4 regions of the Lysinibacillus sp. TE18511 genome follow, and region 4 is predicted to be linked to each of the others. Evidence: riboswitches for the same ligand, from Rfam matches in the RefSeq annotation. Region 4 holds a riboswitch; each other region holds the start of a gene.

What was found. A riboswitch is a leader RNA that binds a small molecule or an ion and turns the genes downstream of it on or off. The one in region 4 is predicted to bind S-adenosylmethionine.
Region 1: another riboswitch for S-adenosylmethionine. It lies ahead of ACVWXS_RS24220 (O-acetylhomoserine aminocarboxypropyltransferase/cysteine synthase family protein); the one in region 4 lies ahead of ACVWXS_RS02440 (cyclase family protein).
Region 2: another riboswitch for S-adenosylmethionine. It lies ahead of metK (methionine adenosyltransferase); the one in region 4 lies ahead of ACVWXS_RS02440 (cyclase family protein).
Region 3: another riboswitch for S-adenosylmethionine. It lies ahead of metA (homoserine O-acetyltransferase MetA); the one in region 4 lies ahead of ACVWXS_RS02440 (cyclase family protein).

The regions. Positions count from the first base shown of each region.
Region 1 covers NZ_JBSSFD010000059.1:9,844-15,668, reverse strand. The annotation lists gene ACVWXS_RS24230 (succinate CoA transferase) at 1-1,445, shown strand, start outside; gene ACVWXS_RS24225 (glycerol-3-phosphate acyltransferase) at 1,694-2,326, opposite strand; SAM riboswitch class I at 2,482-2,595, shown strand; gene ACVWXS_RS24220 (O-acetylhomoserine aminocarboxypropyltransferase/cysteine synthase family protein) at 2,712-4,013, shown strand; gene ACVWXS_RS24215 (hypothetical protein) at 4,331-4,717, shown strand; gene ACVWXS_RS24210 (homoserine dehydrogenase) at 5,350-5,825, shown strand, end outside.
Region 2 covers NZ_JBSSFD010000039.1:24,319-30,143, reverse strand. The annotation lists gene ACVWXS_RS20950 (hypothetical protein) at 1-92, opposite strand, end outside; gene ACVWXS_RS20945 (alpha/beta hydrolase) at 188-994, opposite strand; gene ACVWXS_RS20940 (gamma carbonic anhydrase) at 1,131-1,649, shown strand; gene metK (methionine adenosyltransferase) at 1,823-3,019, opposite strand; SAM riboswitch class I at 3,351-3,468, opposite strand; gene pckA (phosphoenolpyruvate carboxykinase (ATP)) at 4,216-5,802, shown strand.
Region 3 covers NZ_JBSSFD010000031.1:14-5,838, forward strand. The annotation lists partial or broken gene ACVWXS_RS18700 (aromatic amino acid transporter AroP) at 1-143, opposite strand, end outside; T-box leader at 224-475, opposite strand; gene ACVWXS_RS18705 (hypothetical protein) at 957-1,331, shown strand; gene ACVWXS_RS18710 (nucleotide excision repair endonuclease) at 1,397-1,768, opposite strand; SAM riboswitch class I at 1,972-2,082, shown strand; gene metA (homoserine O-acetyltransferase MetA) at 2,201-3,136, shown strand; gene ACVWXS_RS18720 (GerAB/ArcD/ProY family transporter) at 3,218-5,185, opposite strand; gene ACVWXS_RS18725 (hypothetical protein) at 5,220-5,453, opposite strand; gene ACVWXS_RS18730 (Ger(x)C family spore germination protein) at 5,457-5,825, opposite strand, start outside.
Region 4 covers NZ_JBSSFD010000002.1:197,500-203,324, reverse strand. The annotation lists gene ACVWXS_RS02450 (Cof-type HAD-IIB family hydrolase) at 108-884, shown strand; gene ACVWXS_RS02445 (DedA family protein) at 1,029-1,625, shown strand; gene ACVWXS_RS02440 (cyclase family protein) at 1,678-2,415, opposite strand; SAM riboswitch class I at 2,534-2,637, opposite strand; gene ACVWXS_RS02435 (hypothetical protein) at 2,802-3,200, opposite strand; gene ACVWXS_RS02430 (SMI1/KNR4 family protein) at 3,341-3,892, shown strand; gene ACVWXS_RS02425 (MFS transporter) at 3,965-5,149, opposite strand; gene ACVWXS_RS02420 (winged helix-turn-helix transcriptional regulator) at 5,260-5,643, shown strand; gene ACVWXS_RS02415 (aldo/keto reductase) at 5,712-5,825, opposite strand, start outside.

The sequences.
Region 1 (5,825 bases), on a different contig from region 4:
CTTGGATTGAGGATGGTATGGTACTTGGGATGAGCGGATTTACACGTGCTGGTGACGTTAAAGTGGTCCCACTGGCACTTGTGGAAAAAGCTAAAAAAGAGAGCTTTCAGGTAGATGTATATACAGGTGCATCGCTTGGTCCAGAAGTTGACCAATACTTAGCAGAAGCTGGCGTTATTCGCAAACGCGGACCTTTCCAAGCGGATGCCGGTATTCGTAATAAAATCAACAGTGGTGAAATCACATTCGTTGATGCGCACCTGTCACATAATGCAGAACTAGTACGTCAAGGTATTATTGGTCCTATTGATTTTGCAGTTATTGAAGCGACTGCTATTACAGAAGACGGCTTACTAATTCCTACAACTTCAGTTGGTAACTCTCCGATTTTTGTGCAAGAGGCAAACCAAATAATCATAGAGTTGAACATAGCTCAGCTTGATGCATTAGAGGGTGTGCACGATATTTTTGTGCCAGGACCACAGGGGAAACGTGATCCAATTCAATTACAAGATGTATCGGATCGACTTGGCACAATTGGTATTCCACTAGATTTAGATAAAGTCAAAGGTATTGTGATTTCAGATATATTAGATGCACCATCAACAATCGTTCCTGCTGATGAAGAAACAGATATTATGGCCAATCATTTATTAAACTTCCTACGTGAAGAAATTAAAGTAGGCCGTTTAACGACAAGTTTACGACCAATCCAATCAGGAGTAGGTTCAGTAGCAAATGCTGTATTATTAGGCTTTAAAGATTCTGAGTTTGAGAACTTGGAAATATATTCGGAAGTACTACAAGATGCGGTATTTGAATTAATAGATGCAGGTAAGGTAAACTTTGCATCTGCTACTTCTATTACTCTTTCCGAGGCAGTTGGAAATCGAGTGTATAGTAATTTCGAACAATATACCGATAAATTAGTATTACGCCCGCAAGAAATTTCTAACCAACCAGAAATTATTCGCCGACTCGGGTTAATTTCTGTTAATACAGCGCTTGAAGTAGATATTTACGGGAATGTGAATTCTACGCATGTTTCTGGCACAAAGATGATGAATGGAATCGGCGGTTCTGGAGACTTTGCACGTAATGCAAGATTAGGTATTTTCGTCACAAAATCTTATGCGAAAGGCGGAAATGTTTCTAGTATCGTCCCAATGGTATCGCATGTGGACCATACGGAGCATGATGTAGACGTAATCGTTACAGAGCAGGGAGTAGCAGATTTGCGAGGGCTTGCACCAAAAGAACGGGTTGCACTCATTATCGATAACTGTGCACATCCGGAATATCGTGAGCAATTACGGAAGTATTTTAACGATGCTAACGAAGCAACAGGTGGGCACCATACGCCACACAATCTAGAAAAAGCACTTTCATGGCATGTAAATTACGCAAAAAACGGGACGATGAAGGACCCTGCATTATCGAAATAATAAAATGAAGAAAGCCTTGAAGGACAGTTGACTTGTTCCTTCAAGGCTTTTAGTTGTTAAGAATGTATTGCGGCAAAAAGCTCGGGTCAAGCAAGGTCTCTGAGTGATCGTTTGAGCCTCCGAAGTGATCGGGCGGGGCCCCGATGTGATCAGGTGAGCCCTCGAAGTGATCGGGTAAGCCCCAGCCCGTAGCGGAAATCAAAGCCTTCTAATCAGGATGGATAAAAATGGTTAATCAACACACCTGGTTATTTCTTTTTCTTAAATGCAGAAGTCACTTTAGGCTCAGTTCCCTGAATTAATCTCTTAATATTTTCAATATGCAAAATGATTGCTATTGCAAAAAGTAGTAGGGCAATAATCGTTGGACCTACTCCAGGAATCCATAAATATGTTGCTGTACAAAAAACAAGATAAAATTCAAGTACACCGACAATTAAATAATTCGTCGCGAAAGATAAAATAACAAATAAAATGAGTGCAAATAAACCAATTTTCCAATCAACTGCAAGTAGGATCCCTATGATTGATGCAGTTCCTTTGCCGCCATCGAAGCCCATGTGAAATGGGAAGTTGTGACCTAGGATGACACCGGCAGCTATGATATAGGTTAAGAGCCAAACTTGTACGTCTGTTAAATGTGTTGCATCTGCTAGATAAAAATGGGCACCTATAATAGCTGCTACACCTTTACCGATATCGATAAGTGCGACTAATACGCCGTATTTCCATCCAAGGGAAAGTGTTGCATTGGAAGCACCAGCATTGCCATGACCAGTCTTTTTTAGATCTACCCCGGATAAAAACTGCGCAACTTTAGAGCCGTGAATACAGCCAATTAAATAACCAACAAGTAGAAAAATGATAACGGCTTTTTCCATAAAACTCCTCCTTTATAAATAAATACTAAAATAGTGTATGCGTTCGTAATACGTTCAGAAGCAGACAGAAGTTTCGGAAAAAATAAAATTTTAGTGTTGACAGAAAAAAAGTCTATGTTTATACTTTGTAACAACGATGGAAATTGAATCTCATACTCTTATCAAGAGCGGCGGAGGGATAGGCCCTATGATGCCCGGCAACCAGTAAGTGACGAACTTGCTAAGGTGCTAATTCCTACAGATTCTTACTTGGATCTGGCAGATAAGGGGAGGAAAACTTGCAACCGCAACCCTCTTCTTAGCTGAAGAGGGTTTTTGTTTTCTACTGAAAAATCCTCCTCATCTCCGGTGCCATCGTAAACAAATAACCATTTGGAGGTATACAATGACAAATTTTAAACCAGAAACATTGCTGTTACACGGTGGCCAAGAGCCAGACCCAGTAACAGGATCTCGAACAGTACCCGTATATCGCTCAACGGCTTTCGTTTTTAAAGACACTGCTCATGCGCAACGTCTTTTTGCCTTAGAGGAAGCTGGCAATATTTACACTCGTATTACAAACCCAACTGTAGATGTTTTTGAAAAACGCGTCGCTTTATTAGAGGGCGGTACAGCAGCAGTAGCACTTTCATCTGGTGCAGCAGCTATCGCATTTTCCATTTTAAATCTTGCGGGTGCAGGTGATGAAATTGTCGCGGCGAGTTCTTTATATGGAGGTACTTATAATTTATTTGCCAATACACTACCAAACTATGGTATTAAAACAATTTTTGTAGACGAAACAAACCCTGAAAATTTCCGAGCAGCGATTACCGATAAAACAAAAGCGGTATTCGCTGAAATTTATGGTAACCCAAGTTTAAAAGTGCTAGATATTGAAGCAGTAGCGAATATTGCACATGAAAACGGCTTGCCATTAATTATTGATAGTACATTTGCTTCACCATATGGCTCTACACCAATTGACTTCGGTGCAGATATCGTCGTTCATTCCGCAACAAAATGGATTGGCGGACATGGTACAACTTTAGGTGGCGTTGTAGTAGATGCAGGAAAGTTTGATTGGACTCGTGGACGTTTCCCAGGCTTTACTGAGCCAGATGCTTCTTATCACGGTTTGCGTTATGGTATTGACACAGCAGAGGCTGCATTTGCCACAAAACTGCGTGTACAATTGCTACGCGACTTTGGACCAACGTTAAGTGCAGATGCAGCATTTAATTTATTACAAGGTTTAGAAACGCTTCATTTGCGTATTCCTAAACACAATGAAAATGCATTGGCAGTAGCTGAATATTTACGAAACCACCCATCTGTGGAATATGTAAATTACAATGGCTTAGAAGATTTCCCTACTCATGATTTAGCAAAAAAATATTTGAGAAATGGCTTCGGTTCAGTGCTTACATTCGGTATTAAAGGTGGACGTGAAGCAGGGCGTAAACTAATTGATAGTGTGAAATTATTCTCGCACGTAGCAAATGTAGGGGATGCCAAATCATTAATTATTCATCCAGCATCTACTACACATCAGCAATTATCAGCTGAAGAGTTAATCCAAACTGGTGTAACCGAGTCGCTCATTCGCTTATCAATCGGTTTAGAGGCAGTAGAGGATATCATTGCAGATTTAGAACAAGCTATTGAACAAGTAACAGCTTCTCAACAAACAATAGAGGCTTAATAAAAATTGGCTAATGTTGTAGCGTTTACGTATTGTCTCATTCGATGGGCCTCATTTGGTAATACGTAAAACGTTGCTGCATCAACCACTTACCCCATTTGGTAAGTAATCCGAAAGTATGCACAAATAATTCCTAGTAATTTTATAAGTATTATTGACTTATTTAAATCCTTGTATTATACTTGGGAATAACTTAAGCGTTCGAAAGGCTACCAACCTAGAACCAAATTGTTTTTCATAAGTACTCTCCACTTTTGAATATTTGCGTAGCCAATAGCTACACTGATCTAAAAACTGATGATAAAGGAGTGTTTTAAATGGGAAATGTTTATAGTGCGCAAAACATTGCATCTTATCTTATTTATGAACTAAATGAAAATCATGTGTTTGTGAACAACATGTCCATTCAAAACATACTTGCGTCAGTTGAAAGCAAATGGGTACAGACATTTGGACATTCTGCTTTTAATGAATTCGTTTATGCTAAAGAGGAAGGCTATATAGTAAAAGAGGTCTTCAAAGCATATGAAATATATGGTGCAAGTCACATTCCTGTACCTGCGACAGAGTATTACTTAAAATACGGTACATTCCAATTAGTTGAACGTACGTATGCAATACCAAACTTTACGCAAGAAGAAATTGAACTTGTACAACAGGTTATATCAACATATCGTTATCAAATGCTATCAAAAGCTAGTTAGTTCTCCCTCATAAATCTCGGCTCATTCTCTGCTGCTACAGGGAATGAGCCTTTTAATTAGATTTGATAAGTGGGAGAGAGATAGATTAACTGACCTGAAAAAATTTTTTATTGGTATCTTTTAAATGAACAATTTTTATGAACGTTTAAGCATACATATATAATAGAAGAAAGACTTTCGTTTTCTTTAGAAAAAACCGTCAATATTTGTTCAAATATTATAGAACAACTAAAAAAACGTATAATAAAGGGAATGAAACCGATTTCTTCTGCACGTCTAGAGAAAACAAATGTCCTCTCTAGAAAGATTTTTCTTGTGCATTGTATGTATTTGCGTTACAATTTTTTTAAGTTGAATTTTGAATTATTTGAATTTGTGTGTGTTGCACAGATTTATGATCTTCATTCAGTAAAGGGTTTGTGTAGCGAAAGTGAAATGATAGCTATAGAAGACTTTTGCAAATGGCGAGAGCGAAATGCCATGACTCTAAATCTGCTGAAACTGAAGTTAGAAACATCGCAAACTGGCCTACGATATACAGTCTGCGCACAATTCAAAATCTGTACGAATTAAGCTAAGGCGTAATTAAATTTAATGAAACTGCGGAATGTAAGTTGGAGGGAATAACAAGAATGGCAACTATAAAGGCAGCGATCCTAGGATTTGGAACGGTAGGTCAAGGAATTTACCATATATTAAACGAAAAGCGTGAAGAGCTTAAACATAAATTAGGAATTGAGTTAGAAGTAGCAAAAATTTTAGTGACAGATGCTAGCCGTGAACGTGTACCAGGCACAGCGCATTTAATGACAACTAGTATGGATGACGTTTTAGCAGAGCCAGGTATGCAGGTTGTATTTGAAGCGATTGTCAATGAGGAGCCAGCATTTACTTATTTAAAACGTGCTGTAGAGCATAAATGCCATGTCATTACAGCTAACAAAGTGATGTTCGCGAAAAGAGGCTTAGAACTACAGGATCTTGCAAAAGAGAATGGTGTATTTGTCGGCTTTGAGGCAACAACAGCTGGTGGTGTGCCTGTTATTAAAACGATGAAAAATATTTTACTAGTTAATGATGTTAGTCGTATTCAAGGAGTTTTAAATGG
Region 2 (5,825 bases), on a different contig from region 4:
TTTGTTGCTGCCGCTTTGCTTTCGCACATAAAACATTTGTTGCTGCCGCTTTGCTTTCGCACATAAAACATTTGTTGCTCTAAGCGGCTCATCGGACGCACACAGGAAAGCGCATCAGTCGGAACCCATATTTATGGTGATGAGCCATGTTAGTAACAATACGTTAGCAAGTTTTAGAGAGGTTACACTACTCTATAATGTAACCAATTCTTCGAAGAGCATTATTAATAAAATCACGTATATAAACAAAAATTTCTTCACGCTCTACTTCATGAAATAGATTATGATAACAGTTTTCCCATTCTTTGAATTGAAACTCTGTAAATTCCTGCTGATATAGCCAATTACGGGTTTGTTTAGTTTCAGTAATACTATCTTTTTCAGCTGTCATAACTAACATAGGCCTATTAGGGAATTCAGCTTTAGGCAATAACACTAAATTACGCATCATTTGCTGTAGCTCTCTATACCATTTCACAGAAACGACTGACATAAAAGAAACCTCATCCTTCATCTCATCTCTTCCTTCTACACTGCGCGTTAACGTGTTTAATGTAATTTCATGAGTCATTTTCACATTTGCTGTCAGGGCACTTAGACTAGTTAGAGCATTCGATAGTTTACCTGGCAATAGCTTTAAATTTAGCCAAGGTGAAGTTAAAATAATACCTGCGCATTCATATTTTCGCTTATGCATGGTGTGTAGTAATAATGTTGCACCAAGCCCATGTCCTATTAAAAAGACAGGTAAATTATACGAAAAAGCATTCTCGATTAAATGCCTTGTATATTTGTTGTATTCTTTAAAATCTTCATCATGAACACGTGAAAATCCTACATCTACACCATGATTAGGTAAATCCCCCATGACTACGTGGAAGCCTTCCAATCTAAGTTTTTCTATAAGCCATGCATACCAGCGGTGATTTTCATATGCACCATGAATAATAGCAACCACAGCCTTTGCTTGCCCATCAGCTTCCCATTTCCACATTTCACATAGTCCTCCTAAAAAAATAATTACACAATGATTATATCGAAATATTTCGCTCATTTTAATTTTATATTTCCATCAAGTTGCGTATTTGATACGATAATAATACATCATAGAAAGAAAAGAGGCGATTCTCATGATCTATCCATTTAAAGGGAAAACACCAAAGATCGATCCATCTGTTTTTATTGCCGATTATGCAACCGTTACTGGTGACGTTATAATAGGTGCTGAAACGACAATTTGGTTTAACACAGTAATTCGAGGTGATGTATCACCAACAATTATCGGAAAACGAGTTAGTATTCAAGACCTTTGTTGTTTACATCAAAGCCCTAAATATCCGCTCATTATTGAAGATGAAGTAACAGTCGGACATCAAGTAACTTTACATAGCTGTACGATTCGTAAAAATGCCTTAATAGGTATGGGCTCAATAGTTTTAGACGGAGCAGAGATTGGAGAGGGTGCATTCATCGGGGCGGGTAGTCTTGTACCTCCAGGCAAAGTCATTCCTCCGAATAGCTTAGCATTAGGTCGTCCAGCAAAGGTTGTACGAGAATTAAATGCTGAAGATAAAGAAGATATGGAACGCATCGTACGTGAATATGCAGAAAAAGGTCAATACTATAAATCTCTTCAAACAAAAATATAAATAGCTATTTCAATTACATCGAAGCAGCTCCTCGTATTTTTGGACAACCAAGCCATACATAGTTGTAATTAGAAGCTATTTTTTTGGATAAAACTATTTCAGCGGATGTTTGGACACCCGCTGAAATGAGTTAAAATAATTTTACAGCTTCTGCATTGTTTTAGCTAAACTATTTATAATCCTGCTTTTTCCATTAATGCGTCAGCTTTATCTGTTTGTTCCCAAGGTACATTTAAGTCCGTACGACCGAAATGACCATATGCTGCAGTTTGCTTATAAATAGGACGACGAAGATTAAGCATTTTTATAATCCCTGCTGGGCGTAAATCGAATAGCTCGCGTACCCATTCTACGATATCAATTTCCTTAACTTTTCCTGTCCCAAATGTATCTACAGCAATAGATACTGGTTGAGCAACACCGATTGCATAAGCAAGTTGTACTTCAGCACGTTCTGCTAAGCCTGCCGCTACGATATTTTTTGCCACATAGCGTGCTGCATATGCCGCTGAACGGTCCACCTTAGTTGCGTCCTTACCAGAGAAAGCACCTCCACCATGACGCGCATAGCCACCGTATGTATCAACGATGATTTTACGTCCTGTTAGACCAGCATCCCCTTTTGGACCACCTATTACGAAACGGCCAGTTGGGTTGATGAAATATTTAGTATTAGCATCTAGTAATTCATTTGGCACAACCGGAGCAATAACGAATTCTTTTATATCTGCTTGAATTTGTTCAAGCGTCGCTTCTTCGTCGTGCTGTGTTGAAATTACAATCGTATCTACGCGCACTGGTACATTATTTTCATCATATTCAACCGTTACTTGCGTTTTTCCATCTGGACGTAAATATGCAAGTTCGCCAGATTTACGTGCTTCCGTTAAACGACGAGCTAATTTATGCGCTAAACTAATTGGTAATGGCATAAGCTCTGGTGTTTCGTTACATGCATAACCGAACATTAAGCCTTGGTCACCGGCGCCAATTGCTTCAATGTCAGCGTCTGACATAGAGCCTTCACGCGCTTCTAAAGCTTGGTCAACACCTTGCGCAATATCAGGTGATTGCTCGCCAATCGCAACAAGTACTGCTAGGTTTTCAGCATCAAAGCCATATTTCCCACGAGTATAACCGATTTCTGCTACAGTATCACGGACGATACCTTTAATATCGACATATGTAGAAGTAGTAATTTCTCCTGCTACTAATACTAAGCCTGTTGTTACAGTTGTTTCACACGCTACACGCGCATTTGGATCTTCTGCTAAAATAGCATCTAAAATGGCATCCGAAATTTGGTCACAAATTTTGTCTGGATGTCCTTCTGTTACACTCTCTGATGTAAACAATCGACGGTTTGTCATTTAGTTTTCCTCCTATTACTCTTACAAATAAAATTTGTGAATGAATACGGTACTCATTACCCATGTCAAGTCCGTTCCTAAGGATTGAACTCTCAAGCCGTTGTTGCTGTCGTTTCACTTTCGCACAAAAACAACCTGTTGCTGTCGTTTCACTTTCGTACAAAAAAAAACAGTTGCCGCTTTTAACACGAGGATTTTCGAAAGATCCGTCATTATAATAAGGAAAGGATTACACATACTTACCTTTACATTCGTTTTTTACAATAAAAAAAATCCTTCTCTCACGCTTACTTAACATGAGGAAAGGAAATAATGACTTCGTAACCTTTCACTCTTATCGTTCAAGGGTTTACCCTTGCATCAGGTTGGCACCAACGCATGTCGTGAAATAGTTCATGCAGGTTGCCGGGTTTCACAGGGCCTGACCCTCCACCAGCTCGGGATAAGAGTATCCGTTCAATATCTCATAATACGTAAAAGGTCGAACGTTGTCAATTATTTTTGCTTTATCCCTTATCAATTATGCCTTGCTATAATTGTGTCCGCTACGCTTTCAGTACAAAAATTATCTGCTGAAAGAAGTTAAAAACTATGGAATACACAAGGAATCAAAACACTTAACATTTGGATTATGCTATAATTTGAAGCACAGAGGCTTATTACCATAACGACATGGCAATAGTTTCAACAAACGTATCCTAACTTTTGGTGATAAGCCCAAAATAATCCCTACTCTCCACCTCACATCATGTGTTAACATATGTGTGACCCTTTAATCTTCATTCGACAAATGTTTTTTGTGGCGAAAGTAGATCGTCAGCTACGGAAGAATACCATCTCATTATGTGGTGGATGAAAATAGTTATGCCCCCTTTTCAGTCGGTGACACACTCCAACTGATAAAAACCAGCTAAAAATTTGACATCCTGTGCGAACCTCATGTTGGTCAAAAGCTTCCCAAACGCGATTCAACTTGTCGAAAGTGGTTGTGTAATCACTTGATTATAAATAGGGTAAAAAGCATTCTTAAAGCGAACAAATTAACTTTTTGTCGTTTTCTTGAAAAGTAATAAAATCTCAAAAATAATTTCTGAATTAGTATAGATTATTTAAGCAATTGTGTTATACTATTTTTGAAATTAAGAAAATCTCCCCAGACTCAAGGGAATACTATAAAAAAGGATGGTATTTAATCGATGAATTCAGTAGAAATTGCAAACGAACTGAAGGAATTATTAAACGGCGGTAACATTAATGTTCAACTTTCAGTACCACAATTAGCTGAAAAGGCAACATCTCGTGGTGAAGCTATGTTAACAGTAGATGGCGCTGTTCGTGCAGAAACTGGCAAATACACTGGTCGTTCACCTAAAGATAAATATATGGTAGAAGAAGAAAGCACAAAAGATAAAATTGACTGGGGAAAAGTAAACCAACCAATTTCTTCTGAAGTGTTCGATAACTTATATGTAAAAGTAGTAAAATATTTAAAAGAACGTGACGAATTATTCGTATTCAAGGGCTTTGCTGGTGCTGACAAAGATTCACAATTGAGCATCCAAGTAATCAATGAATATGCTTGGCACAATCTTTTCGCTCATCAATTATTTATCCGTCCAACTGCAGAAGAATTAACTTCTCATGTTGCTGACTTCACAGTGATTTCAGCTCCTAACTTTAAAGCAGACCCTGCTATCGATGGCACAGCTTCTGAAACATTCATCATTGTATCACTTGAAAAGAAAATCATCCTAATCGGTGGTACTGAATACGCTGGTGAAATCAAAAAATCTATTTTCGGTATCATGAACTACTTATTACCACAACAAGGCATCCTTTCAATGCACTGCTCAGCAAACGTTGGTGAAGCTGGTGATGTTGCATTATTCTTCGGTTTATCTGGTACTGGTAAAACTACTTTATCAGCTGATCCTGAGCGTAAGCTTATCGGTGACGATGAACACGGTTGGTCTGATAATGGTGTATTCAACATTGAGGGCGGTTGCTATGCAAAAACAATTAACCTTTCTGCTGAAAAAGAACCTGAAATCTACAATGCAATCCGCTTCGGTTCTGTTCTAGAAAACGTAGCTGTTGATCCAGAAACTCGAGTTTGTGACTATGATGATGGTTCATTAACAGAAAATACTCGTGTAGCTTATCCAATCCAATTCATTGAAAATATTGTTGATCCATCTGTTGCAGGTCACCCAAAAACAATCATCTTCTTAACAGCTGATGCATTTGGTGTATTACCTCCAATCAGTAAATTAACAAAAGAGCAAGCAATGTACCACTTCCTAAGCGGTTTCACATCTAAACTTGCTGGTACAGAACGTGGTGTAACAGAGCCAGAACCAGTATTCTCAACTTGCTTCGGCTCTCCATTCCTTCCACTTCCAGCAACAGTATATGCTGAAATGTTAGGTCAAAAAATTGACGAGCACGGTGCACAAGTATACTTAGTGAACACTGGTTGGACTGGTGGCGAATATGGTACTGGTAGCCGTATGAAGCTTTCTTACACTCGTACAATGGTACGTGCTGCAATTGATGGCCAATTAGCTGATGTTGAAACAATTCAAGATTCAGTATTCGGCTTAAACATTCCAACTGCTGTTGAAGGTGTACCAACAGAAGTGCTTAACCCTCGTGATGCATGGGCGGACAAAGCTGCTTATGATGCGAAAGCTTCTGAACTTGCTGGTCTATTCAACGAAAACTTCAAGAAATTCTCAAATGTTTCTGAAGCCATCACTAAACTTGGTGGTCCATTAAAATAATTTACTATGCAAAGGGAACGATT
Region 3 (5,825 bases), on a different contig from region 4:
AAAATAGATGGCCCAGCCATTTGAATTGTTGAACTAGAGCCATAAAATAAACCGACCCCAATGGATCCGCCAAGTGCAATTAATTGCATGTGACGAGTACTTAATTCGCGCTTCAGCTGTGAATCTTGATGATTGTCTTTCATAATGTCTTACTCCTAATACGTTTAGATTTTCAAATACTTTGCTCAAAAAAGGAATAAAAAAAACGTCCTTTTGGATTAACCAAAAGGACGATTCAACTCGTGTTACCACCTTTAATTTATAAGCAATTCACATTACTTACCTCAAGAAGTACGGTCATTTGACGATACTCTCGCACATGATTACGGGTGCTTACCGGCGTAGCCTACTTAGAATGATCTTTTCGGTACACAGCTCCAAGATGAATTCTCAATCGTTTTACATGCACCTCTCATCAACCGGTAACTTTCTGTTCGTAAAAATAATTGATACTATTTCTTTTCATAGCCTTTGTTCTATACAAATATTTTTGAATTGTTTTTCATTTTACAGAAAAAAATTATTTTGTCAATAAAAATTTCTTCATAACCCGTTTAAATTACATATGACATTTTACAATATAAATACAACTCACTACTTAAATATAAAAGCTAAAGGAAATATTTCAACAAATGTTAGTAAAGTTCTTTTAAGAATGTTATTCCACAATCTGGCCCGATTGTGGAATAAGAAAAGATCCTGCATATCAACACAGGATCTTTAATCAATCTTTATTATAAATGATCAATCTTTTTTATAAAACTACAACATTTGTAAAGACGTATGTTTTGTATATAAGTTGATTAGAGTGGAGGCTGGGCGACTCCTTGGGGCTTATCGGACGCCCCCAGGAAAGCGCCCAGTAGGAACGGTAATCAACCACACGTTATGGTAATGAGCCTAAAATATAATAAATAAAAATAATTATGGATGCTACATGAAGGTGGGAATAAATAGTGAAAAAAATCATCATTTTATTCATGTTGACCTTAACTATTTTAGGAGCATGTAATAATTCCACATTAAGTATTAGTGAAATTGCTGTTGTTCCAGATGAAGTGCAAAAGAAAATAATTTCCGATGATAAGCTCCAATTAATCAATGATGGAAAAGATACTTTTTACATTGTTTTTTATTCGAAAGGGATTGCACATGCTGATTTGGAGATACAGGGTGATATATTAAAAATAAAATTCGAAGAAATGAATCCATCCAATGATGTTGCTGAACAATATGTTTATAAAATTACAAAAGACCCTGAGCAGGAAATTATCGAGGTGTATATAAACGGCAAGTCCACACATTTTGATCATGTAATAACAGGTTTATAGGAAGAATAAACCTAACGAAAAAAACCGAAACCCCCTTAAAGAGATTTCGGTCTTTTTGCTAAAGATTAATAAAATACTTTATCAACATTGTATTTAGCACGGAATGAATTAATCGCGTATGTTTCGTAAATTTCACGTTCCATTGGATCTTCCACTTCATACACTTCAATTTTGAAAATTTCATTACGATGATTTTTCATCGGTGACACATTGTCCTCAAAATGCTTTTTAATACGTTGACGAATTTTACGTGCTTTACCTACAAATAATAGCTCGTTCTCTTCGTTGTAGAATAAGAAAATGCCACCGTTTTCACGTGTGATTTTATGGAAATCAATAAAACCATGGTACGGTGTGATTGGTACATCACCTGGCTTTAAATCTTGTTCGCGTTGGCGAATCACTAAATCTGGTTTTGGAAATTCAATTTTAATCAAACTTTTCACGTTCCTCTCTATTACTAAAGATATATGGTAACATAATTACGGCTTGTTTACCATAATATTTCATAGCGTCAACATGATTTGCATCAGGATTAGTGTTCATCAATTTAGAGAAGAACATGCATGTTAATTACAAAATATTCTATGTATTATTGATATTCTTAATTGTTCATGTTACAATTCTTTTTAATTAAATAATCTTATCAAGAGAAGCTGAGGGATTTGGCCCGATGACGCTTCAGCAACCTCTAACAAATGTTAGAAAGGTGCTAATTCCACCAAAGGATTTGTCCTTTGAGAGATAAGAGTGAACGTGGTTAAAATCCCTCTCATTCTATCTCAAATGGAATGAGGGGGATTTTTTTAATTTAGATGGACTTATAAAATTCTTTATATGTAGAGAAATACAAGAGAGGGGAATGCAAGATGCCAATTAATATTCCAAAAAATTTACCAGCTGGAGAACATTTACGTGAGGAAAAAATCTTCGTCATGGAAGAGGATAGAGCGAAAACCCAACAAATTCGTCCGTTAAATATATTAATTTTGAATTTAATGCCTGAAAAAGAAAAAACAGAGCTGCAATTACTACGTTTATTAGGTAACACACCATTACAAGTTAATATTACATTTTTAAACACAGCCACACATGAATCGAAAAATGTCAGTAAATCGCATTTACAGCTATTTTACACAACTTTTCATCAAATTCGCCATCGTCGCTATGATGGCATGATTATTACGGGTGCGCCAGTTGAAAAAATGGCTTTTGAGGACGTGAACTATTGGCAGGAAATTGCAGAAATTATGGATTGGTCCAAGGAAAACGTGACATCGGTCCTTCATATATGTTGGGGCGCACAAGCAGCATTATACCATCATTACGGTATTGGCAAAATTGAGCTCCCTGCTAAATGCTCAGGTGTTTATTCTCATGTCATTACGGATTTAACCGTGGATTTAGTTCGAGGCTTTAGCGATTTATTTACGGCCCCACATTCACGATATACTTCTGTTTCTATTGACGAAGTACGCAACCATCCTGATTTACGATTACTATCTTACTCAGAAGATGCCGGTGTCTTTATTGTGCAATCGAAGGATAATAAAAACATTATGATTACAGGACATCTTGAATATGATGCGACTACATTAGCAGATGAATATAGTCGTGATGTCGCAAAAGGTTTGGATATTGAGGTTCCAGTGAATTACTTCCCAAGTGATGATCCATTAAATGAACCGATTAATACGTGGCGTGCCCATACTCATTTATTATTTTCAAACTGGTTGAACTATTATGTTTACCAAGAAACACCATATGAATGGGATTTCGTTGATGAACTTGAATATCATATCTAGTTCATGGGTTCTGTAAACACTTAAACAAAATGATGACCTTGATCATATCAGGGGCATCATTTTTTAAATCCAAATATGTTGTTAGTTTTCTGACGGGTTTTCATTGGTAGATTCATTTTGACCTTTTGTAGTATTTTCGCAATTGCTATTAGTTTCATTCTGTACAGCATTTTGACTGTTGCTATTACTAGCATTAGTAGTGGCATTTTGGTTGTTATTATTACTTGCATTAGTAGTGGCATTTTGATTGTTATTATTACTAGCATTAGTAGTGGCATTTTGGTTGTTATTATTACTAGCATTAGTAGTGGCATTTTGGTTGTTATTATTACTTGCATTAGTAGTGGCATTTTGATTGTTATTATTACTAGCATTAGCAGTAGAATTTTGGCTGTTGCTATTACTAGCATTATTAGAAGCATTTTGGTTGTTATTATTACTAGCATTAGCAGTAGAATTTTGGCTGTTGCTATTACTAGCATTATTAGAAGAATTTTGGCTGTTGCTATCGCTAGCATTATTAGAAGCATTTTGGCTGTTGCTATTACTTGCATTATTAGAAGAATTTTGGCTGTTGTTATTACTAGCATTATTAGAAGCATTTTGGCTGTTGCTATCGCTAGCATTATTAGAAGCATTTTGGCTGTTGCTATTACTTGCGTTATTAGAAGCATTACCGCAATTGCAATTACTTCCATTCTGTACAGCATTTTGACTTTTGTTATTACTTGCATTATTAGAAGCATTTTGGCTGTTGTTATCGCTAGCATTATTAGAAGCATTTTGGCTGTTGCTATTACTTGCATTATTAGAAGCATTACCGCAATTGCAATTACTTCCAATTTGTACAGCATTTTTACTGTTGCTATTACTTGCGTTATTAGAAGCATTTCCGTTATTACTACCACTTGCATTCTGTGGACAACAATTACAGTTTGTAACATTTTCATTCCCTTGACTACCATTAATATTGCGAATTTTCGCGGCGATTAGTAGAACGATCGGTAACAAAATTGCAACAGTACCAGAAAACAAAGGAAAGATTTCTTTATTATAAGTATTGGAATGAACGATATCTGGATGAATGATTTGCGAAAGGCCAATAACAGTCATTCCGATTGGCAAAATGAGCGGACGATGATCTTTGATTTCACATATTTGCGCTATGCCGATAACGGAGGCATAAAAATACATAAACGTTTTAATAAAAATAGATAAGATCCACATGGCTGCCATAACCACTTCAACACGCTGCAAAAAATTCCCGATTGAAACTCTTTGCGCTAATGCATAGCTAGGAAATGTCCGATTAGAGGTAAGTGATGGACCTAGGACAAGGATACATAGTGTGACGATGGTTATTAAAACAATGCCTCCAATAGCTGTGCCAATATAAAATCCTTTTTGTGCTGATTTATGAACATTGACAGCGGAAGGGAAAAGTATTAATAGCACGGCAAGGGGAAATGAACAAATACTCATAAATCGAATAACACTTATAAATAATGATTTTTTTGAAGTTTCCAATATGGGCTGTACATTTTCAAAATTGATTAATGGTGATATACAAACTACAAAAATGATAAAAACCAAGATAAACACCGGAAAAAGTATTTCTGCTGAACGCGCAAAGACTTCGATTCCTTGGAATGCAGCATAAATGATGATTATGCCAAACAGCAATGAAAAAGCCATAGAAGGCGTCTCTGGCATCACTTCCGTAGACATGAAACTTCCAATAAAATATAATAATTCACCTGTAGCCAAAAAGGTAAGAAGGATAAAGCCAATTGCGGTCAGTTTTCCAAAAAAACGACCTAGTATTTTTTCGTTCGCCTCTGTAAATGTAAGTGTGGGAGTCTGATTTCCTAAAGTAACGAGTAGCTTCACTAAGAGTAAACTTAAACCGACACCGATGATTGTTGCGATCCATGCATCTTGCTTTGCTGCACTTGTTACACTTGAAGGGATAATTAATATGGCTGTACCAACTGTAAAAAGAAGGGTAATGATTGTAAATTGTCTTGAACTAATGATTTCTTTTTCCAACATGAACTACCCCTTCTTTTTAAAGTTACTTCATTTATTTTGACAGTGAAACGATGAACTCTCTAATTGGAGTAAAGATAAAGGTAATCAAGTCTGTTGGGCTTGGAATTTTGAGATTTAAAGCAATGCCAATATTTAAGGCAGTACCGATCAATAAAAAAATTGAAAAAATAACAATCGTTTTCGTTTCGTTATTTTTTTGAAGTTTAGGAATAAAAGCAAAGGCAATAACAATTGAAATAATGAGTATGAAAAATGTTATTACCATAGCTTATTCCTTCTTTTTTTTGTTCAATAATGAATTTTGCATTGTTCCTAATCCTTCTGTTTTGACATGTACTTCAACGTTAACTGGTAGCTCTTGGAATATGGTTGGCCAGTCTTCTTTGATTTTTTTCCACTTTTTAGGATCTGTGCGATGTAATTCCTCACCAAATCCAAAAATATCAGCTCGATAAGTTTGCTGAACTGTACTGATTGTTTTTTCGATTTGTTGTTGGATCACTTCTTCCGTTTTTTTATTTACGTAATCAATCGATTTATGGGAAGTAAGGTCAATATTACATTCAACTTCTCCGACATTTTGCTCAACATCTATATGAACATTAATTTTTGGCGTACCTTTTTCAAACTTTCCCTT
Region 4 (5,825 bases):
AAAGTAGGGAAGCGTATGGCATGTATATATGTTGATGAGCTACTACTTAATAAAAAGGGTGAGTCGACATATCTGGCAAAATAATATCAAACGATAAGGAGCAAACGATGGATTATAAAATTGTATTTTTTGACGTAGATGGAACACTTGTTAATTATGAAGATGGCTGTATTGAAGAAAGTACAAGGAAGGCTATACAACAATTAATAAACAAAGGAATTCGTATTGTTGCTGCTACAGGAAGACCTTTGTCGATGTGCCAACAGTTAAGAAATATAGGAATAGAGACGTTTATTACGGCTAATGGTGCGTATGTTAAACATCAAGATCAAGTATTACATAAAATACCTATTGCAAAAGAAATTGTCCAAGCAGTTAAGGCTTTTGCTGATGACCATAAACAAAGTCTCTCGTTTTTTACAGAACAATTATCGATGAATAACGTCCAAGAAAAAGAGACATTAACAGCTATGCAAGAGACATTATCTTTGCTGGAGTTTCCTGTTATTAATGAAGATATTTTAACGCAAGAGGTATATTTAATGTGTCTATATGCCGATGAGGAGATGGAGAGAAGATATGCATCACAATTCCCGCATTTATTATTTAAAAGATGGCATCCATACATTACAAATGTTTTGCAGCATGATGTTTCCAAATCGATTGCTGTTCAAGCTGTACTAGATTATTTCAACTTGAGTCCTAAGGAAGCACTTGCTTTTGGGGATGGAGATAATGATATCGACATGCTGGAACAGGTTGGTTTTGGTATTGCAATGGGCAATGGTAGTGAAGCATTAAAAATTGTCGCTGATTTTATAACGAAGAAATCAACTGATGGTGGTATTGAGTTTGCTCTACGTGAGCTACAAATAATAGTTTAAGAAAACTATATTTATAGCATGGACTAGCCACTATACGTTGGGGAAAACTTTATGAACGTTATAATACTCATAATGTTGCCTACTTTGAGTTATTATAAAGCTAACATTGAAAAGAAATTATTATGCATTAGGTGGGATGGATTTATGGCGCATCATGTGCAATCTCTTATTGAACATTACGGGTATTTTGGCATTATTCTTATCCTAGTTGGAGGGATTGTCGGGCTGCCACTTCCCGATGAGATATTTTTAACCTATGTAGGGTATAGCGTATATCGAGAAACTCTCTCGCATATTCCAGCTCTAATCAGCGCTGTGGTAGGTGCGGCAGGGGGAATTACCTTAAGCTACTATATAGGCTATAGATTCGGGCTACCATTATTGCGAAAATACGGTCCGAAAATCCATATTACTGAACAGAAAATTGACGTTACTAAAAAATTATTTGCAAAAATAGGACCAATATTATTAGTAGTCGGATATTTTATTCCTGGTGTACGTCATCTAACAGCATATATTGCGGCTATCAATAATTATCCTTTTAAAAAGTTTGCTTTCTTTGCTTATACGGGAGCAATTATATGGACATTTACTTTTATTACCTTAGGAGAAGTACTTGGGGAGGAATGGCGTTATGTTGGGTTATATTTATCCCGCTACAGTATGTATCTTATAGCATTGTTCATCATAATAATTTTGATCGTTTATTTTATTTTTAAAAAAAGGAATTCACCTAAATAAAAAGGGTCTGATTCAATACCTATCATGGATTGATTCAGACCTATTGCTATTTTTAAGGCACTATTGCAAATGAACGCACAGGGAATCCAGAGGCCTTTTCGGGTTTTGGTACAATATTGAAAATAACAGCACCTTTAGGAGGTAGCTTATCCAAATTTGTCATAAGTTCAATTTGGTAAGTATCTTGCTCAAGCACAAAATATTCGCCATCTAACTTACCGTTTTTACGAAAATCAGCTGCTGAATCCGTATCAAAAGTTTCGTGACCAATAGCACTAACTTTTCGTTCGTTGAATAAAAATTGTAACGCTTCTAATCCCCAGCCAGGAATATGATTATTACCATCTACATCTTTGTTGCTGAAAGCCTCTTTATCTGGCCAACGCTTACTCCAATCGGTACGAAGCGCAACGAAGGTACCCGCTTCAATTTCCCCATATTCGGCCTCAAAGTCAAGAATATCTTGGATACTTAATGTGTAGTCGTTATTCAATTCGGCTGCCTTAGATATATCAATAACGATTAGTGGTAGGACTAGTTCTTTTAACGCCAATTCTTCTAAAAAGCGTGTATTTCGCACAAAATGGATAGGTGGATCGATATGCGTTCCATATTGCCCAGGGAAAGAGAATTGCTGTGCAAAGAAACCATCCTCATGGGAAAATAATGTTTCAAATTTTGCATCATCAAACATAAAGAAATGAGGTGAATTAGGGCCAAATGTATGTGTTAAATCTACCCATTCTTTCGATTTTAATAGTTGAAGTGCCTGTAAAAGGTCGTTTGTCATAATATTTTCCTGCTTTCTTGTAATTATTTTTGGATGCTTAGACTTTGTTTACTAGCGAAAATAAAAAAGAGCCCTCCTTGTAGAAAGAGGACCCTTGTGCAAAGCAATTAAGTAAGTCTTCTCATCTTCAAGGCTGATTTCGCCAATTGGAATTAGCACCATACCTATAGGCTGGTTGCTGAGACATCATAGGGCCAATCCCTCCGTCTCTCTTGATAAGAAAAATATAAGAATTTTCAGAAATAGATTACGAATACTTTAGCATATTTATTTATAGTTTACAAGTTCAATAGGGATACATAGTTAAAAAATTTCCAGAACCTTCAAAGTGTCAATTTGTAGTAATTTAAATAGACAACACATAGTTCCCACTCTTTAGTTGGATGTCACCAGGTCAAATTTACGGTTAGCTTACAACAGTCACTGTCAGTAAATATTATACGGATCCCATCTGGTGTATAGTTAGTTTCGAATTTGATGGTAATACCTGTTGACGCAATTAATTTTTCAACTTCTGTTTTATTTGACAGCTGTGCGGCGTCCATCAGATCATGCGCAAATTGCTCGGATTCGTCAATTTTATCCGTAAGTAATTGTGCTTGCTGCATAATAACCTTGATTCGTTTCGCAGAAGTCTTCAATTTATTTGTATTGATGGTTGGAAACGGGCTGCGATTTGTTGAGTTTGTTGGCATTGCTAGATATCTTGAAGGTTGTTGAGTGGCCATTGCCCATGTTGGATAATAGTTAGGGTAGACAAAATACGGATAAGGATTGTAATACAACTAAATTCCTCCTATCCTATAGTTGATACCCTATCTTATGTATAAAAATGTTTTCGGTGTTAGTGACTGATGTGAAAAACCTAGGACTGTAGGGGATTAGGGAGAAAAGATTTTACTCTGAGATAAAAAGGGGTTTAAAGATGAATATTCGTGAATATATAAAAAAAGGTTTTGAAGTTTACTACGAGCACTATAATCAGGTTTCAGAAGATGGATTTTGCAGATGGATGCGTCCGGATGTTCCTGTTGAGATGAAATTAGCAGATATTGATGAAGAATGGTCAAGATGGAAGATGGTCCCTTCTGTAGTAACGGAAGATGATATTCAAGCTTTAGAAAAAGAGTTCGGACTTCCATTTCCTGAATGGTATAAAGCCTTTATTTCAACGTATCACCATTATTTTGATGTCATACCGGAACAAAGTGTTGATGAACCTTTAAATAACGTTAGAGATATGTATAATCCATCGTTATGTAGTTTAGGATATCTTCCGTTTTCATGGGATGAAGAGTATGGAAAAATAATTTGCATTGATTTAAATGACAATGCAGATGAAGAGACTTGTGCAATATATGAAATTGATCATGAAATTTTATTTGATGATAATGCCGATATTCAAGCGTCATTAGACTATCTATATCCAAATTTTAAGGCGTACTTTGACGATACTTTCCTTAAATATGGTGAATAACAAAAGGAAGCCCTGGCTATTGTTAAGGCTTCCTTTCATCATTTTTATTCTAATACATACAAAGCAAGGGATCTATTGCTTCTTTCTATCAAAGATTAACCATAGGAACGTAGTAACCGCGGCAATCATCACCATACCGAATCCATATATAGGAGTATGAGCTAATGATTGGTGGCGAACGATGATTCCTCCAATGTACGATCCTAGAAAAATACCAATGTTAAAGGCTGAAATATTTAATGCTGAAGCCATTGAAATAGCTGATGGTATATATTTTTCTGAAAGCTGAACGGCATAAAGCTGTAATCCCGGTACATTCATAAACATAAATAGCCCCATCATAAAGACCATTATTAATCCAACTATTGTTGATTCTAAAAAGAAGTTGATGCCGAGAAGTGCTAATGCTAAGCCTATAAAGATAATAAAGATAGAACGTAAAGGGTTATTATTCGCAAAACGACCACCTAATGTATTACCGATGGCAACACAAATACCATATCCAACTAAGATCACGACAATTGCTTTTGGTGAGTAGCCCATATACTGCTCTAAAATAGGAGAAACATAGGTATATACAACGAATGCGCCACCATACCCTATTGCAGTAATAAACAGGATTAATAACATTCGAATATTCCCTAATACTTTACCAATATCTCGAATGGAAATTGGATTACCTTTCGATAAGTGACTTGGCACAAGCAGGGCATTACTAATTAATCCAATAATACCTATGATAACTATGAAAATAAACGACATTCGCCAATCGGTTACTTGTCCAATAAAAGTTCCTAGTGGTACACCAGTCACAGTCGCTAATGTTAGTCCTGTAAACATAAAAGCTATTGCACTTGCTCGTTTATTAGGTGCCACAACATCTGCAGCTATAACAGAGGCAATGGACATAAACACACCATGTGCCAATGCTGAAATAACACGCCCAGTTAGTAGTAATGAGAATGAGGGTGCTAAGGCTGCAAGTAAGTTACCGATAATAAACAGCACCATAACGAGCAGTAACACATTTTTGCGACTAAAGCGTGATGTTAATGCTGTTAAAAGCGGTGCACCAATAGTTACACCTAGTGCATATATGGATACGGTTAAACCCGCAGTACTTAATGTTATATCAAAATCTTTTGTAATTAATGGAAGAAGTCCGACGCTTATAAATTCTGTAGAGCCGATACCAAATGCACTGATTGCAAGTGCGAGTAATGTTAGTTTGGCATTCGGCACTTTTGTATCTTTCATTCTAATAATATCTCCTTTGATTTTTTTTATAGTATATAGTAATATTCATATGCACCTAAAAGTTATATAGGGTACTTTTAGTTACTTTTGAATATTACAGGGGGTTTACAATGAAAAAAGTTTATAATATTGGTGTTGAAGCCACTCTCGAAGTCATAGGGGGCAAATGGAAACCTATTATTCTTTGTCATCTTAACCACCATGGTAAGATTCGTACGAATGAATTTCGCCGATTGATTCCAGGCATTTCGCAAAAAATGCTAACGAGCCAATTGCGTGAATTAGAGCAATCTGGGTTAATTAATCGCAAGGTTTTCAATCAGGTACCGCCAAAAGTTGAATATTCGCTAACATCTTATGGTCAAGAGATGGACCCTGTGCTGAACATGCTTTGCACTTGGGGTGAAAAACATATCGAAATGCTTCAAGATAAAGGTGAAGATGTACTGTTAATGCAACGTGATGAAGATATCGCAATAAAGCATACATCTTAAATAGATTGGAAGAGACTGTCTAAGAGAAGAAAATTAGACAGTCTCTTTCACGTTTACATAACTATCGTTTACATGACAAAATCAAACTCATCTGGGTTTGGTCCAACACGTTGATCTAGATTCATGGCGTTAATGATCGCCATTTCTTCATCAGTTAGTGTGAAATCAAAAATATCAGCGTT